DNA from 2 places in the Nocardioides dokdonensis FR1436 genome. Region 2 is predicted to be linked to the other one. Evidence: predicted binding sites of a transcription regulator. Region 2 holds the regulator's gene; the other holds the start of a gene.
The links. Region 2 encodes LexA, which represses DNA repair genes until DNA is damaged. Its sites were predicted from a motif close to TCGAACANNTGTTCGA; they were not measured.

Region 1 (7,392 bases), 2.0 Mb from region 2:
TTCGTGATCAACGAGGCCCGCCAGATGGGCGCGCGGATGGAGCCGGACGCCGCCACCACCCTGGTGCAGGCCGTGGGGCAGGACCTCCGCTCGCTCTCCGCGGCGGCGCACCAGCTCACCAACGACTTCCCTGGCGAGACGCTGACCGAGGAGCGGGTGAAGCGATACTTCGGCGGCCGGGTGGAGGCCAAGTCCTTCGCGGTCGCCGACGCCGCGTTCGCCGGACGCCGCCTCGAGGCCCTCGAGGAGCTGCGCTGGGCCCTCGACGGCGGGACGCCCGCGGTGCTCATCACCTCGGCCTTCGCCGGCGGGGTGCGCGGCCTCGCCCGGTTCAAGGGCGCCCGGTCCCGGGGCGAGCAGGACCTCGCCAAGGAGATCGGCGTCCCCCCGTGGAAGGTCCGCTCGGTGCGCGACCAGGCCCGCGGCTGGTCGAGCCCCGCCCTCGGGGAGGCCGTGCGCGCCGTCGCCCGCGCCGACGCCGACATCAAGGGCGCGGCCAGCGACGCGGCGTACACCCTGGAGCGCCTGGTCCTCACCGTCACCGAGCTGCGCGAGCGCGGCTGAGGTCTCCGGATTCGTCTGCTCCGGCTGGTGGAGGCCGGACCGTCTACCTGGCCACGGACCGGAGCCAGGAGTGTGGAGTCCTGGGTGAGCCCTGTTGATCGGGAGCGCCACACTCTTGTCGCCTGACCTGGCTGCCGGGCGTGCCGGTGCCCCCGTCGCGGTGCTGCTGCGCCGGGGGTGTGGGGCGTGGTGGTCAGGTCGGTGGTGGGGCGCCGGGGCGGGGTGCCCGGCCGAGGTCGGTGGTGGTGAGGGGTTCGACGAGGTACTGGTAGCCCTGCGGGCTGGTCCACAGGAACCCGGTCGGCGTGGGCCGGTAGGTCCAGGCGGTGTGGGTCTTCGCCCGGTGGTGGCGCCGGCACAGGGTCGCCAGGTTGTGGGTGTTCGTCTGGCCGGGTGGCCCAGTGGGGTCGTAGGCGTTGATGTGGTCGACGTCGAGGTGGGTCTCGCCTGGCTTGCGGCGTCGCGCGCGCCGGGTGCAGTGCGGGAAGGTGCACCTGGGGTGGCGTTGGCGGGTCTGCTCGGCGAGGCGCTCGGGGATCTCGTAGCCGTCGACGGTCTCGGTGGTGGTGAGGTCGACGGGGCGGCGTTGGAAGGCCTGGAGTCCGGGGTGGTCGGCGAACCAGCGGATGTCTTTGCTGGTGATCGGCGCCGGCTGTCTGCGTGGTCCGGTCGGGGGCGGCTGGGTGCGGAAGGGGTGTTCGAACGCCTCGGCGTCGATGCCGCCCCGCTGGCTGCTGGGCTGGTCGGTGATGGTGCGCCATGCGACCTGGGTGCCGGTGGTGCGCAGCCACTCAGCGACCTGGTCGATGGTGGTGAGGCTGCGGGTCTTCTCGATGCGGGCGAGGTGGATGCCGGCGCCGGTGGTGGTGGGGTCGACGCCGCGCAGGGCTTGGTCGGTGAGGTGGACGTTGAGCACGACCTGGCGTGCGGGCACCCGGTCGCTCTCGTCACTGGTGAGGTCGAGGGTGGTCTGTGCTCGGGCGAGGACGCCGACGGCTTGGGAGCGGCGTACGTCGAGGGGTTGGTCGGAGCCGGCGAGGGCGAGGTTGCCGGTGATGTCGACGGTGCCATCGACCTGCTGGCCACCGGCGGTGGCGGAGGCGAGGTGGATGGCGAGGTTGCGGGTCTCGGCGGCGATGAGTCGCCGTTCCTCGGCTTCCTCGGGGTCGAACCGGGCGCGGGCTTCTTCGACGAGCCGGTCGATCCCGGCGTAGGAGAGGGTGGCGGCGACGGGGGCGAGGTGCTGGTCGACAAACGCAGCACCCTCCGGCGGAAGTCCGAGGGTGGCTTCGGCGACACGGCTGGCCCGCCACACCGGCACCCGACCCGAGACGACCTGGGCGTGCAGGCGGGGGAGGCGGTAGCGGATCTCGACGACGTGGGCGATGTAGCGCACCGCGGCGTCGCTCGACATCCCGAGCGCGGTGCCGTACTCGATGATCGCGAACTCACTGACCTTCGGCGCCCCGAGACCGGCCAGCTCGATCATCATGTCGGTGCCCGGCAGCACCGCCGCCTGGCGGTCGTCGTAGGTGGAGTGCATGACCGCCCACGCCACGGTGGCCTCGTACAGGTCGACCTCGGCCCGGTCGCGAGCTTTGGATGCGTGTCCCACGGAGCCTCGACGACGCTCGAGCCTTCGGTCCTCGCTGTTCGACCAGCTGCGGGGGCGGCCGGCTTCGAAATAGCCGAAGACCCGTCCGACGAGGTCGGACGGGTCGGCTCAGTACCAGACGAGGTCCGCGCAGGGCGGACCACCGAATCAGAGAGCAGCGGCCTTCTTGGCCATCGCGGACTTGCGGTTCGCGGCCTGGTTCTTGTGGATGACGCCCTTGGAGACGGCCTTGTCGAGCTTGCGGGCAGCCTCGCGGTTGGCGGCGACAGCGATGTCCTTGTCGCCCGCCTCGGCGGCCTCGCGGAACTTGCGCACGGCGGAGCGGAGGCTGGTCTTGACCGCCTTGTTGCGCTCGTGCGCCTTCTCGTTCTGCTTGTTGCGCTTGATCTGGGACTTAATGTTCGCCACGGGCAGTGCCTTTGCTGGTGTTGAGAACGAATGGTCTGGTGCTGAGTTCGGGGCGCGGGGTCGACGCACAAGCGCTTCCCACGCGACATCGGAGATTATCAGCGCCGCACGAGCCCACCCAAATCCCAGCCCCGGCGCCGGGCCAACCAGGCCCAGCAGGCCTCCCCGTGGCGACGCTGTGCGGCCCGCAGGTACGGCGACCAGGTGGGCACCTTGGCACACGAGGAGGCCAGGAAGTACCCCGCCGTCGCCGCCAGGACCGTGTCCACGCGGTCGGGCGGGGCGGCGGCGAGCAGGGGGGTGCGGCGCAGGACCGCCTCGACGTCCACCCCGTCGCTGCCGGGTCCGACCAGGGCCCACAGGCTGTCGAGCCACTCAGCGCCGAGGGCCGGCCAGGCCCAGCCGCACAGCAGCACCCGACCGTCGTCGGCGATCAGGACGTTGTCGTCGGTGACGTCGCCGTGCACCAGGGCGTCGCCGACGACCGCCTCTGCGAGACCTGCGGCCAGGGCGCTCGCTTCGGCGACGCGGGCCGGGTCGAGGTCCGGGCGCAGCGCGGCGACCCGGTCCCACTGTGCGGGCCAGTCGGCCAGGTCCTCGGCCACGGTGGTCAGGTCGACACCGACAGCCGCCGGGGAGACGGCGAGCTCGGCCAGGACCGCCAGCACGGCGTCGAGGTCGTCCTCTGGCCACGGACGCCGGGGGGCGCGGGCCGCCACGTGCTCGATGCCCAGGACCACCCAGTCGTCGGGCCGACCGGTGGCCCCCGTGGCCGGACCGGTGCCGTGGCTCCACAGCAACCGTGGCGAGGGCAGCGGCGCGCCCGTCGCGCCCAGTGCAGAGAGGGCGGCCGCCTCGCCGCGGTAGGTGAGGGCGGAGGCGCGCTGCGCGCCCACCGAGGCCGCCTTGACGTAGTGCCGCGACCCGTCCGCGCCGACGAGGACCGAGGCGAAGCCGGGGGTGAACCCGCCGGTGCACGACTGCGCCCCGACGACCTCGGTGCCGCAGCGCTGCTCGACCAGGCGGCGGACGTGCGGGGGCAGGTGCACCCACGCCAGCCGCTGGGCGGTGCGACCGTGCGGGAGGTCGACCGTGGACACCGAGGTCATCCGACCATCCTCGGCCACCGGATGATCGGTGGTACAACCGGTCTCGTGCTGCGCTTCTACATCCTCGGGTTCCTGGCCATCCTCGGAGCGGTGGCCACGCTCGCGGCCACCATCGGTGAACCCGGGTGGCTGCTGCTGCTCGCGTTCGCCCTGGTCCTGCTGGGCGTGGGCGTCCACGACCTCGTGCAGACCAAGCACGCGATCCTGCGCAACTACCCGGTGATCGGGCACATGCGGTTCATGATGGAGGAGATCCGCCCCGAGCTGCAGCAGTACTTCATCGAGCGCAACTACGACGGGCGCCCCTTCGACCGCAACACCAGGTCGCTGGTCTACCTGCACGCCAAGGGGCTCAAGGACGAGCACCCGTTCGGGACCGAGCGCGACGTCTACCGGGTCGGCTACGAGCACCTGGTCCACTCCGCCGCACCGGTGCCGGTGCTCGCCGAGCCGCCACGGGTGCGCGTCGGCGGCCCCGACTGCACCCAGCCCTACGACCTGGCCCTGCTCAACGTGAGCGCGATGAGCTTCGGATCGCTCAGCGCCAACGCCATCGAGGCGCTCAACCGGGGCGCGGCGCAGGGCGGCTTCGCCCACGACACCGGCGAGGGCGCCATCAGCCCGCACCACCGCCACGGGGGCGACCTGATCTGGGAGATCGGCTCGGGCTACTTCGGGTGCCGCACCGCGGACGGCGGCTTCGACGAGGAGCAGTTCGCCGAGAAGGCCGCCGACCCGCAGGTGAAGATGGTGCTGCTCAAGATCAGCCAGGGGGCCAAGCCCGGCCTCGGCGGGGTGCTCCCGGGAGCCAAGGTCAGCGAGGCGATCGCCAGCACCCGCGGGGTCCCGGTGGGCAGGACCGTGATCAGCCCGCCGTACCACCGCGTCTACGAGACCCCGCGCGAGCTGGTGCGCTTCATCGGCCGGATGCGCGAGCTGGCCGGTGGCAAGCCGACCGGGATCAAGCTGTGCGTGGGCTCGCGTGCCGACGTGCTGGCCATCTGCAAGGCGATGGTCGAGGAGGGGATCGCCCCCGACTTCATCACCGTCGACGGCTCCGAGGGCGGCACGGGCGCAGCGCCGCTGGTCTACCAGGACCACGTCGGCATGCCGCTGACCGACGCCCTCGCCGTGGTGCACCAGTCCCTCGTCGGGGTCGGGCTGCGCGACCGTGTCCGGATCGGTGCCAGCGGCAAGGTCGCCACCGGCAAGGACGTCGTCACCCGCCTGATCCAGGGCGCCGACTTCACCAACGCGGCGCGGGCGATGATGCTGGCGCTCGGCTGCATCCAGGCGCAGACCTGCCACACCAACACCTGCCCGGTCGGGGTGGCCACCCAGGATCCCAAGCGGGCCCGGGCCCTCGCGGTGCCCGACAAGACGCAGCGGGTCGCGGCGTTCCAGCACGGCACCGTCCAGCAGGCGATGCAGGTGCTGGCCTCGATGGGGCTCTCCTCCTTCGAGGACCTGCGCCCACGGATGCTGAGGCGACGGGTCGACCACACCACGACGCTCGGGTACGACGAGCTCTACGAGCAGCTCGAGCCGGGTCAGCTGCTGCGCGAGCCGCCCGCCTCATGGGTCACGGACTGGTGCCGCGCCGACCCCGACCGGTTCACCCCCTAGGGCCTGTCCGGCACCGGGACGCCCGGGCAGGGTGGGCCCATGACCACCGTTGCGGAGCTCCTGATCGAGGCCATCGCCGACCACGGCACGACCGAGGTGTGGGGCGTCGTCGGGGACGCCCTGAACCCCGTCACCGACGCCATCCGTCGCGAGGACCGGTTGACCTGGATGGGGGTGCGGCACGAGGAGGTCGCCGCCTTCGCCGCCGGCGCGCAGGCTCAGCTGACCGGCCGCCTCGGGGTCTGCATGGGCACGGTCGGGCCGGGCGCCGTCCACCTGCTCAACGGCCTGTACGACGCCAAGAAGTCCCACGCGCCGGTGCTGGCCATCGTCGGCCAGGTGCCGCGGGCCGAGATCGGCAGCGACTTCTTCCAGGAGGTCGACAACGACGTCCTCTTCGCCGACGTGTCGGTCTTCTCGGCCACCGTCACCGATCCCGCCCAGCTGCCCACCCTGGTCGAGCAGGCCGGCAACGCGGCGCTCCAGCAGCGCGGGGTGGCAGTGCTGACCCTGCCCGGCGACGTCGGCGGGCTGGACCTGCCCTCCGGCACGCGCGTCCCGCGATTCGTCACCGACGACCCGCCGGCCGCGCCGGTGGCCGACGCGCTGCGGGCCGCGGTCGACGCCATCTCGTCGGCGGACAAGGTGACGCTCCTCGTCGGGCAGGGGGCCCGGCAGGCCCGGGCGGAGGTCCTGGAGCTCGCCGAGCGGCTCGGGGCCCCGATGGTCGTCGCGCTCAAGGGCAAGGAGGGCTTCGACCACGAGAACCCCTACGAGGTCGGTCAGTCGGGGCTGCTCGGCAACCCCGCGACGACGCTCGCCCTCGAGACCTGCGACCTGCTGCTGATGGTCGGCACCGACTTCCCCTACAAGGACTTCTACCCCTCGGGGAAGACGGTCGTGCAGATCGACCGCGACGGCACCCACATCGGCCGCCGGCACCCGGTCGACCACGCGGTGGTCGGGGATGCCCGTCTCGCCGTCGGTGCGATGCTGCCGCACCTCGAGCGGCGCGAGAGCCGCGGACACCTCGAGCACGCCCGCGCGGCGTACGAGAAGTGGCAGGAGCTGCAGCAGCACTTCGTCGACCCCGACTACGAGAAGAAGCCCGCCGGCTTCCTGCGCCGCAAGGTCGACAACCCCGAGCGCCGCATCCGCCCCGAGCTGCTCGCCGGGCTCGTGGACCGGCACGCCGCGCCGGACGCCGTGTTCACCACCGACACGGGGATGGCCACGACGTGGCTCTCCCGGTTCGTGCGCATCGACCGCGACCGGCGGCTGCTGGGCTCCTTCAACCTCGGCTCGATGGCCAACGCGCTGCCGCAGGCGCTCGGGGCGCAGGCCCTCGACCGCCACCGGCAGGTCGTCGCCTTCTGCGGCGACGGCGGCCTGACCATGCTGATGGGCGACCTCATCACGGCCGTGACCCACGACCTCCCGGTCAAGCTCGTGGTCTTCGACAACGGCCGGCTCGGCATGGTCAAGCTCGAGATGGAGCAGGTCGGGATGGCCGAGTACGGCACCGTCCTGGACAACCCCGACCTGGCCCGGGTCGCCGAGGCGATCGGCATGCGGGGCATCCGGGTCGAGGACCCGCACGACCTCGACGACGCCGTACGCCGCGCGCTCGCGCACGACGGGCCGGTGCTGCTCGACGTGGTCACCAACCCCGACGAGATCGCCGTGCCCTCGAAGCCCACCCTCGAGCAGGGCTGGGGCTTCGCGATCGCCAAGGCCAAGGAGATGGTGATCAGCCCCGAGTGAGCGGCGCTCAGTAGCGCTCCACCAGGTGGGCCCGGCCCGACGGCGGCTCGTAGGGATCGGGCCACCACTCCTCGACGGCCGCGACCAGCCCCTGGTCGTCGAGGTCGAAGAAGGTGATGCCGGTCCACGACTCGCCGTCCACCGCGACGCTGATCTCGGAGACCGCCTGGCGCCCGCGTGCGACCACCCTGGTCACGCTCAGGTGCCAGTCGCCCGGGTACTCCCGGTTGTAGCGGGCCCAGGCCTCGCGCCCGCGCACCCGCTCACGGGTCTGGGGGTAGGTGCAGACCAGGTCGGCGGCCAGCA
Region 2 (7,392 bases):
GGAAGACCTCGCCGAGTTGGCCGTCGTCGTGGGCACCCGAGGTCATGTAGCCCTCGGCGCCACCGACGGTGAACGACGTGGTGCGCGAGGTGCGCGACTTGGGCAGGCGCTTGCGGGTCGGGGCGTAGACGACCTTCTCCACGACCTTGGTCTCCACGGGGGCGTCGGCTGCCTTGTTGGAGTCGACGCCCTTGTTCTCGCCCTTGCCCGAGGACATCGGCTGGCCGACCTTGCAATTATCGCGGTAACAAGCGGTCGCTTTCAGCCCGAGCTTCCAGGACTGGAAGTAGATGTCCTCGATCTCCTCGACCGTGGCGGTCTCGGGAAGGTTGACGGTCTTCGAGATGGCGCCGGAGAGGAACGGCTGGCAGGCCGCCATCATCCGGACGTGACCCATCGGCGCGAGGGAACGTGCACCCATCGCGGTGTCGAACACCTCGTAGTGCTCGGTCTTGAGGCTGGGCGCGTCGATGACGTGGCCGTGCTCGGCGATGTAGGCGACGATCGCCTCGACCTGCTCGGGCTGGTAGCCCATCTTCCTCAGCGCCCGCGGGATCGTCTGGTTGACGATCTGCATGGAGCCGCCGCCGACGAGCTTCTTGAACTTCACCAGCGAGAAGTCGGGCTCGATGCCGGTGGTGTCGCAGTCCATCATGAAGCCGATGGTGCCGGTGGGCGCGAGCACGGAGGCCTGCGCGTTGCGGAAGCCGTTGGCCTCGCCGAGGGTCTGGACGTCGGCCCAGGCAGCGGTCGCCAGCTTGTGCACCTGCGAGTCGGCGATGTGCACCGGACGCACGGTGTCGTTGGCGGCCTGGTGCTTGCGCATCACGCGCTTGTGCGCGTCGGCGTTGCGGGCGTACCCGGTGTAGGGGCCCACCACGGCGGACAGCTCGGCCGAGCGCTTGTAGGAGACACCGGTCATCAGCGAGGTGATGGAAGCGGCCATCGCGCGGCCACCGTCGGAGTCGTAGCCCAGGCCCATCGCCATCAGCAGCGCGCCGAGGTTGGCGTAGCCGATGCCGAGCTGGCGGTAGTCGCGGGTGGTCTGGCCGATCGGCTCGGTCGGGAAGTCGGCGAAGCAGATGGAGATGTCCATCGCGGTGATGATCACCTCGACGGCCTTCGCGAAGAGCTCACCGTCGAAGGTGTCGTCGTCCTTGAGGAACTTCAGCAGGTTCAGGCTCGCGAGGTTGCACGAGGAGTTGTCGAGGCTCATGTACTCCGAGCACGGGTTGGACGCGGTGATCCGGCCCGTCTCGGGGTTGGTGTGCCAGTCGTTGATCGTGTCGTCGTACTGCAGACCCGGGTCGGCGCACTCCCACGCGGCGGTGGAGATCTTGCGGAACAGGTCGCGGGCGTCGACGGTCTCGATGACCTCGCCGGTGCCGCGCGAGCGCAGCCCGAACTCGGTGCCGTCCTCGACGGCGCGCATGAACTCGTCGGAGACCCGGACCGAGTTGTTGGCGTTCTGGTACTGCACCGAGGTGATGTCCTCGCCGCCGAGGTCCATGTCGAAGCCGGCGTCGCGCAGCGCACGGATCTTGTGCTCCTCGCGCGCCTTGGTGGCGACGAACTCCTCGATGTCGGGGTGGTCGACGTCGAGGACGACCATCTTGGCCGCGCGGCGCGTGGCGCCACCGGACTTGATGGTCCCGGCGGAGGCGTCGGCGCCGCGCATGAACGAGACCGGGCCCGAGGCGGTGCCGCCGGAGGAGAGGAGCTCCTTGGAGGAGCGGATGCGCGAGAGGTTCAGGCCAGCACCCGAGCCGCCCTTGAAGATGAAGCCCTCCTCCTTGTACCAGTTCAGGATCGAGTCCATCGAGTCGTCGACCGAGAGGATGAAGCAGGCCGAGACCTGCTGCGGCGACGGCGTGCCGACGTTGAACCAGACCGGGGAGTTGAAGGAGAAGTACTGGTTGACCAGCAGCCAGGTCAGCTCGTGCTCGAAGACCTCGGCGTCGGCCTGGGTGGCGAAGTAGCCGTGATCGAGGCCGGCTTTGACGTAGGTGGAGACCACCCGGTCGACGAGCTGCTTGAGGCTGCGCTCGCGGGCGTCGGTGCCGACGGCGCCGCGGAAGTACTTGGTGGTGACGATGGTGGAGGCGTTGACCGACCAGGTGGAGGGGAACTCGACACCGCGCTGCTCGAAGACGGTCGCGCCGGTCTTCCAGTTGGTCTGGACGACGTCGCGGCTCTCCCAGGTCAGCTGGTCGTAGGGGTGGATGCCCTCGGTGCTGAAGACGCGCTGCATGGTCAGGCCCTTCCCGCTGCCCGTCGTCGTGCCCTGGGTGGCTGTGTCGGCTGCGCCGCTCACCGTCTCGGTCATTGCCGTGCTCCTCTGTGGTCCCGCTCGGGGGGTGCTGGTCTCGTCGTCGTGCTCAGGGCTCGTACTGCTGCTCGTGCTGGGCGACCCGGTCTCCATGGTCGCCGCGACCACCGACACCGGCGCTCCGGTGCGGTGGGGGAAGGGTTGGTGCGCCCGGCAGGTAGCTTCCCCACTACCTGCCGGGCGGTCTGGGTCAGCCCGTGGGGGCTGGAACGGGCTCGGTGTCGAGCGTGAGTCGCTCGGCACGGAGCATGGCGATCTCGTCCTCGAAGTCCGCCGCGGAGGCGAACTGGCGGTAGACGCTCGCGAAGCGCAGGTAGGCCACCTCGTCGAGCTCGCGCAGCGGGCCCAGGATCGCGAGGCCGACCTCGTGGGCGGCCATCTCGGCGGCGCCGGAGGAGCGCAGCGCGTCCTCGACCGCCTGGCCCAGGCAGGCCAGCTGGTCCTCGGTGACCGGGCGACCCTTGCAGGCCTTGCGGACACCGGCCACGGCCTTCTCGCGCACGAAGGGCTCGGCGGCCCCCGAACGCTTCACGACCGTGAGCTGCATCTGCTCCACCGTGGTGAACCGCTTCGAGCAGTCCGAGCAGGTACGCCGACGCTTGATCGAGCCGCCGTCGTCGGAGACCCGGGAGTCGAGGACCCGGGTGTCGGTGCCACGGCAGTAGGGGCAGTGCATCAGGGTTCCTCCTCTCTCGGGCGCGCCGGACGGGCCCCTGCTGGGGTCCGTACCTGTGGATATCGAAGCTGTTCCTGTGGAGAACAACCGTCCACCTGTGCACCTTCCACATCGGTTCTGTGAACTAGATGTGGATAACTACACCGGTGTAACTACTAGATGTAGTGGAACCGTACGCCTGCGGACCCGAGGTGCGCAACCCGGTCCGCAGAATTGGTGTGATCTGGATCTCGCTCCCCGCATCGGTGCAGGTCAGCGCCACGCAGGCAGCCCCAGTTCCTCGCCCCGGTCCCCGCGACCAGGGGGCATCGGCCACAATGGGCACGTGGACGGGGAGGTCGTGGACAGGGTGGTCGTGGAGCCGAGCGGGCACTCTCCAGCACCCCCCGCTCCGGGCAAGCGGGCCGGGGCTCGGCGGGCCGCGAAGCCGAAGCGCTCCATGGACCCCCGGATGCTCGGGCTCGCCCTCGGGGTCACCGTGGCGGTGGTGGCCTGGGGCTACCTCGTGTACGCCGCGATCGACTTCGGCGCCGAGGCCCGCAGTGGCGAGTCGGCCGCATGGTTCTTCCTGGCGCTGGCCTCGCTGGGCGCCGTGGCCTGCCTCTTCGTGGGACTGATGCTGGTCGTGCGGCTGCTGCGCGCACTGGGCATCACCCAGGCGCCTGCGCCACGCTCCCCCGACGCCACAGACTCCCCCGAACCGGCCACCGCGCAGCCCGCTGGACGCCGCGCGGCCCGCTGAGGCCGCACCGTGCCGCACTCATCGGGGCCGAGCTCCACCGGAGACAGCGCGAGGGGCGGGCCCACCTGGGCCCGCCCCTCGCTTCCCCTGGTTTCGCCGGCCGGGGTCGAGGCGACCGGCGAAAATCGTGGGCGGCCGCAGCCGCCAGTGCCCCGCAGGGCCGTCGAGCAGCCTCAGCTGGTCGGGACCCGCAGCCGCTGACCGGTGACCACCAGGCCACCGTCGAGGGCGTTGAGCGTCTGGATGTGCTGGATCATCTCGCGCACGTCGTCACCCTGGGCCCGCTCCGTGGCGATGGCCCACAGGGTGTCGCCGGTGCCGACGGTGATCACCTCGGTCGGCGGGGGCGTGCCCTTCTCGCTGGTGGCCATCGAGCCGCCGGCCAGGAGGACGCCGGCCAGGACCACCAGCACCAGCGCGAGGCCCAGGACGACCAGGCGACCGCGACGGGTCAACCGGACCGGGCCGGGCGTCGTACGCGTCTGGACGGGGTGCTGGGTCTGCATGGGGAACTGGGCGATGGTGCTCATGGTGACCTCCTGGGGAAGGGGGTGGTCGTTGTCGTGATCGGTCGAGGTGATGTCTACAGACGGCCACCGACAGTCCCGGTCGAGAAGCTCCTCGACCAGGTGTTCGATCGAACACATGAGCGAGACTAGATCAGGTGTTCGAGGGAATGCAAGAGGGTGCGCGAACAATTGTTCGAGGCCTGTCGACGGGGGTTACCAGCCACACCCACCGGGCCGCGGTCCGACACGCCGTTCGAACAGATGTTTGAAGTTGCCCGCCCTGCGGCGCTACCGTGTCCTCACGACCATCCGAGCGGACACCCCGGCTCGGGCCTCGCGCACGAAAGGCACACGATGGCGACCAAGGACGGCGTCCCCCGCAAGCGGAAGGTCGCGGAGCTGCCCGACGGGCCCCCCGACGCGACCGGCCTCACCCCACGCCAGGTCAAGGTGCTCGGCTGCATCAAGGAGGCCATCGAGACCCGCGGCTACCCGCCGAGCATGCGCGAGATCGGCCAGGCCGTCGGCCTGACCAGTACCTCGAGCGTCTCCCACCAGCTGAAGGTGCTCGAGGAGAAGGGCTTCCTCAAGCGCGACGCGCACCGGCCCCGCGCGCTCGAGGTCTTCCTGCCCGAGCTGATGGCGCGTCGCCGCGCGATCTCCTCGGCCGACGACAGCTCGGTCGACGAGACCGACGTCGGCAACACCATGCCGGCCGCCACCTACGTCCCGGTCGTGGGTCGCATCGCCGCCGGTGGTCCGATCCTGGCCGAGGAGCGCGTCGAGGACGTCTTCCCGCTGCCCAAGCAGCTCGTGGGCGACGGCACCCTCTTCCTGCTCGAGGTCTCCGGCGACTCGATGATCGACGCCGCCATCTGCGACGGCGACTACGTGGTGATCCGCCAGGAGCAGACCGCAAGCAACGGCCAGATCGTGGCCGCCCTGATCGGCGACGAGGCCACCGTCAAGACCTTCCAGCGCAAGGACGGCAAGGTCTGGCTGCTGCCGCACAACGACGCCTACGAGCCCATCGACGGCACCCACGCCTCGATCCTCGGCGTCGTCACCGCGGTGCTGCGCAGCCTCTAGGGACAGCCTCTGGGGGCAGCCCCTGAGCCCCGCACCTGTCGCACCGTCGAACCGACGGTGAACACTCGGCGTCCGAACCCCCGTCCGCGTCACGCGGACGGGGGTTCGTCGTTGGATGAGGCGTGACCCCACCGCAGATCCCCTCCCCTGCCGCTCCCTCCCCCACCGGGCCCGTCCGCGACGCCGAGCGCGACCGCCTGGCCGCCCTGGGGCGGCGTACGGTCCTCGCCGTCGGGGCCGGCAGCGCCGCCGTGGCCGCCGGCAGCGGCGCACTCACCGCGCCCGCTGCCCGCGCGGCCAGCGCCCGGCACGACGTCTTCGCGCACGGCGTCGCCTCCGGCGACCCGCTGCCGCACGCGGTGCTGATCTGGACCCGGGTCACCCCCACCCGGGCCGCACAGCCCGGCTCCGGGAAGGGCCCGCGGCTGGGGGTGCGCTGGGAGGTCGCCACCGACCGCCGCTTCCGCCGTGTCGTGCGCCGCGGCCGCTTCGCGACCAGCGCCGCGCGCGACCACACCGTCAAGCTCGACGTCACCGGCCTCCAACCGGAGACGACCTACTACTACCGCTTCGTCGCCCGCGGGCAGCGCAGCCCGGTCGGCACCACCCGCACCGCCCCCGCCAAGCGCGCCACCCCCGCCAACCTGCGCCTGGGCGTGGTCTCCTGCGCCAACCTGCAGGCCGGCTGGTTCAGCGCCTACCGCCACCTCGCGGCGCGCCGCGACCTGCACGCGGTGCTGCACCTGGGCGACTACTTCTACGAGTACGGCCCCGGCGAGTACGGGATGGGTCGCGACAACGTCGACGTGCGCCCGCACGACCCGCCGCACGAGGTCGTCACGCTCAGCGACTACCGGCGCCGGCACGCGCAGTACAAGACCGACCCGGACCTGCAGGCGCTGCACGCGGCGCACGCCTGGATCGTGACCTGGGACGATCACGAGGTCACCAACGACCAGTGGAAGGCAGGCGCGGAGAACCACGACGACACCGAGGGCGACTACCGCCGACGGCGCGCCCGCGCCCACCGCGCGTACGACGAGTGGATGCCGGTGCGCATGGACGGCACCGCCTCGCTGGGCGACGGGGCGCGGCTCTACCGGCGCCTGCGCTTCGGCGACCTGGCCGAGATCAGCATGCTCGACCTGCGCACCTACCGCTCCGAGCAGGTCGCGACCCCGATCATCGACTCGGAGATCAACGACCCCTCGCGCTCGATCACCGGCAAGCGGCAGATGGAGTGGCTCAAGGACTCCCTGACCCGCGGCAACCACGCGCCGCAGTGGAAGATCATCGGCAACCCGGTGATGATCGCCCCGGTCACCTTCGCCGACCTGCCCAACGAGCTCGTCGACCCGGTCAACGACGTCACCGGGCTGCTGCCGCAGGACGGCTCGCCCTACAACGTCGACCAGTGGGACGGCTACACCGCCGATCGCCGCGAGGTCTTCGCCCACCTCGACGACCACCAGGTCAAGGACGTGGTGTTCGTGACCGGCGACATCCACTCCGGCTGGGCCAACGACCTGCCGCTGGACACCTCGGCCTACCCGGTGCTCGGCGACTCGGTCGCGGTGGAGTTCGTGTGCTCCTCGGTCACCTCCAACAACCTCAAGGACATCACCGGCCAACCCGCGCTGACCCCCGTCGTGGAGGCGGTCTTCATGGCCAACAACCGGCACGTGAAGTACCTCAACTTCGACGACCACGGCTTCTCGGTGCTCGACATCACCGCCGAGCGCACCCAGATGGACTGGTTCATCATCGGCTCGCGCGACGACAAGCAGACGACCGCGACGCACGACGCGTCGTTCCGCACCCTCGCCGGCACCAGCACGGTGCAGCGCGTCGCGACCCCCGTGGGAGACAACTGATGTGCGAGTCCGACGTGCCCCGCCCCGCCGGCGCCGACGCCCCGTTCGCCCGCGGGCTCGGTGAGATCCGCGCCGGTCGACGTACGGTGCTCACGGCGGCGGCCTCCGGCCTGGCCTTCTCGACCGTGGCCGGCCTCCAGCCGGCGCTCGCCGCACGGGCCTCGACCCGCAAG

Region 1: a site for LexA is predicted at 2,253-2,268, ahead of I601_RS18940 (HNH endonuclease signature motif containing protein). Genes of this name have one in related genera too.

What each region holds. Positions count from the first base shown of each region.
Region 1 covers NZ_CP015079.1:4,021,274-4,028,665, reverse strand. The annotation lists gene holA (DNA polymerase III subunit delta) at 1-564, shown strand, start outside; gene I601_RS18940 (HNH endonuclease signature motif containing protein) at 758-2,179, opposite strand; gene rpsT (30S ribosomal protein S20) at 2,327-2,587, opposite strand; gene I601_RS18930 (phosphotransferase) at 2,686-3,696, opposite strand; gene I601_RS18925 (FMN-binding glutamate synthase family protein) at 3,718-5,322, shown strand; gene I601_RS18920 (thiamine pyrophosphate-dependent enzyme) at 5,362-7,086, shown strand; gene I601_RS18915 (nuclear transport factor 2 family protein) at 7,094-7,392, opposite strand, start outside.
Region 2 covers NZ_CP015079.1:1,994,764-2,002,155, reverse strand. The annotation lists gene I601_RS09430 (vitamin B12-dependent ribonucleotide reductase) at 1-2,326, opposite strand, end outside; gene nrdR (transcriptional regulator NrdR) at 2,520-3,005, opposite strand; gene I601_RS09420 (hypothetical protein) at 3,331-3,747, shown strand; gene I601_RS09415 (LysM peptidoglycan-binding domain-containing protein) at 3,921-4,277, opposite strand; gene lexA (transcriptional repressor LexA) at 4,611-5,345, shown strand; gene I601_RS09405 (alkaline phosphatase D family protein) at 5,468-7,219, shown strand; gene I601_RS09400 (alkaline phosphatase family protein) at 7,219-7,392, shown strand, end outside.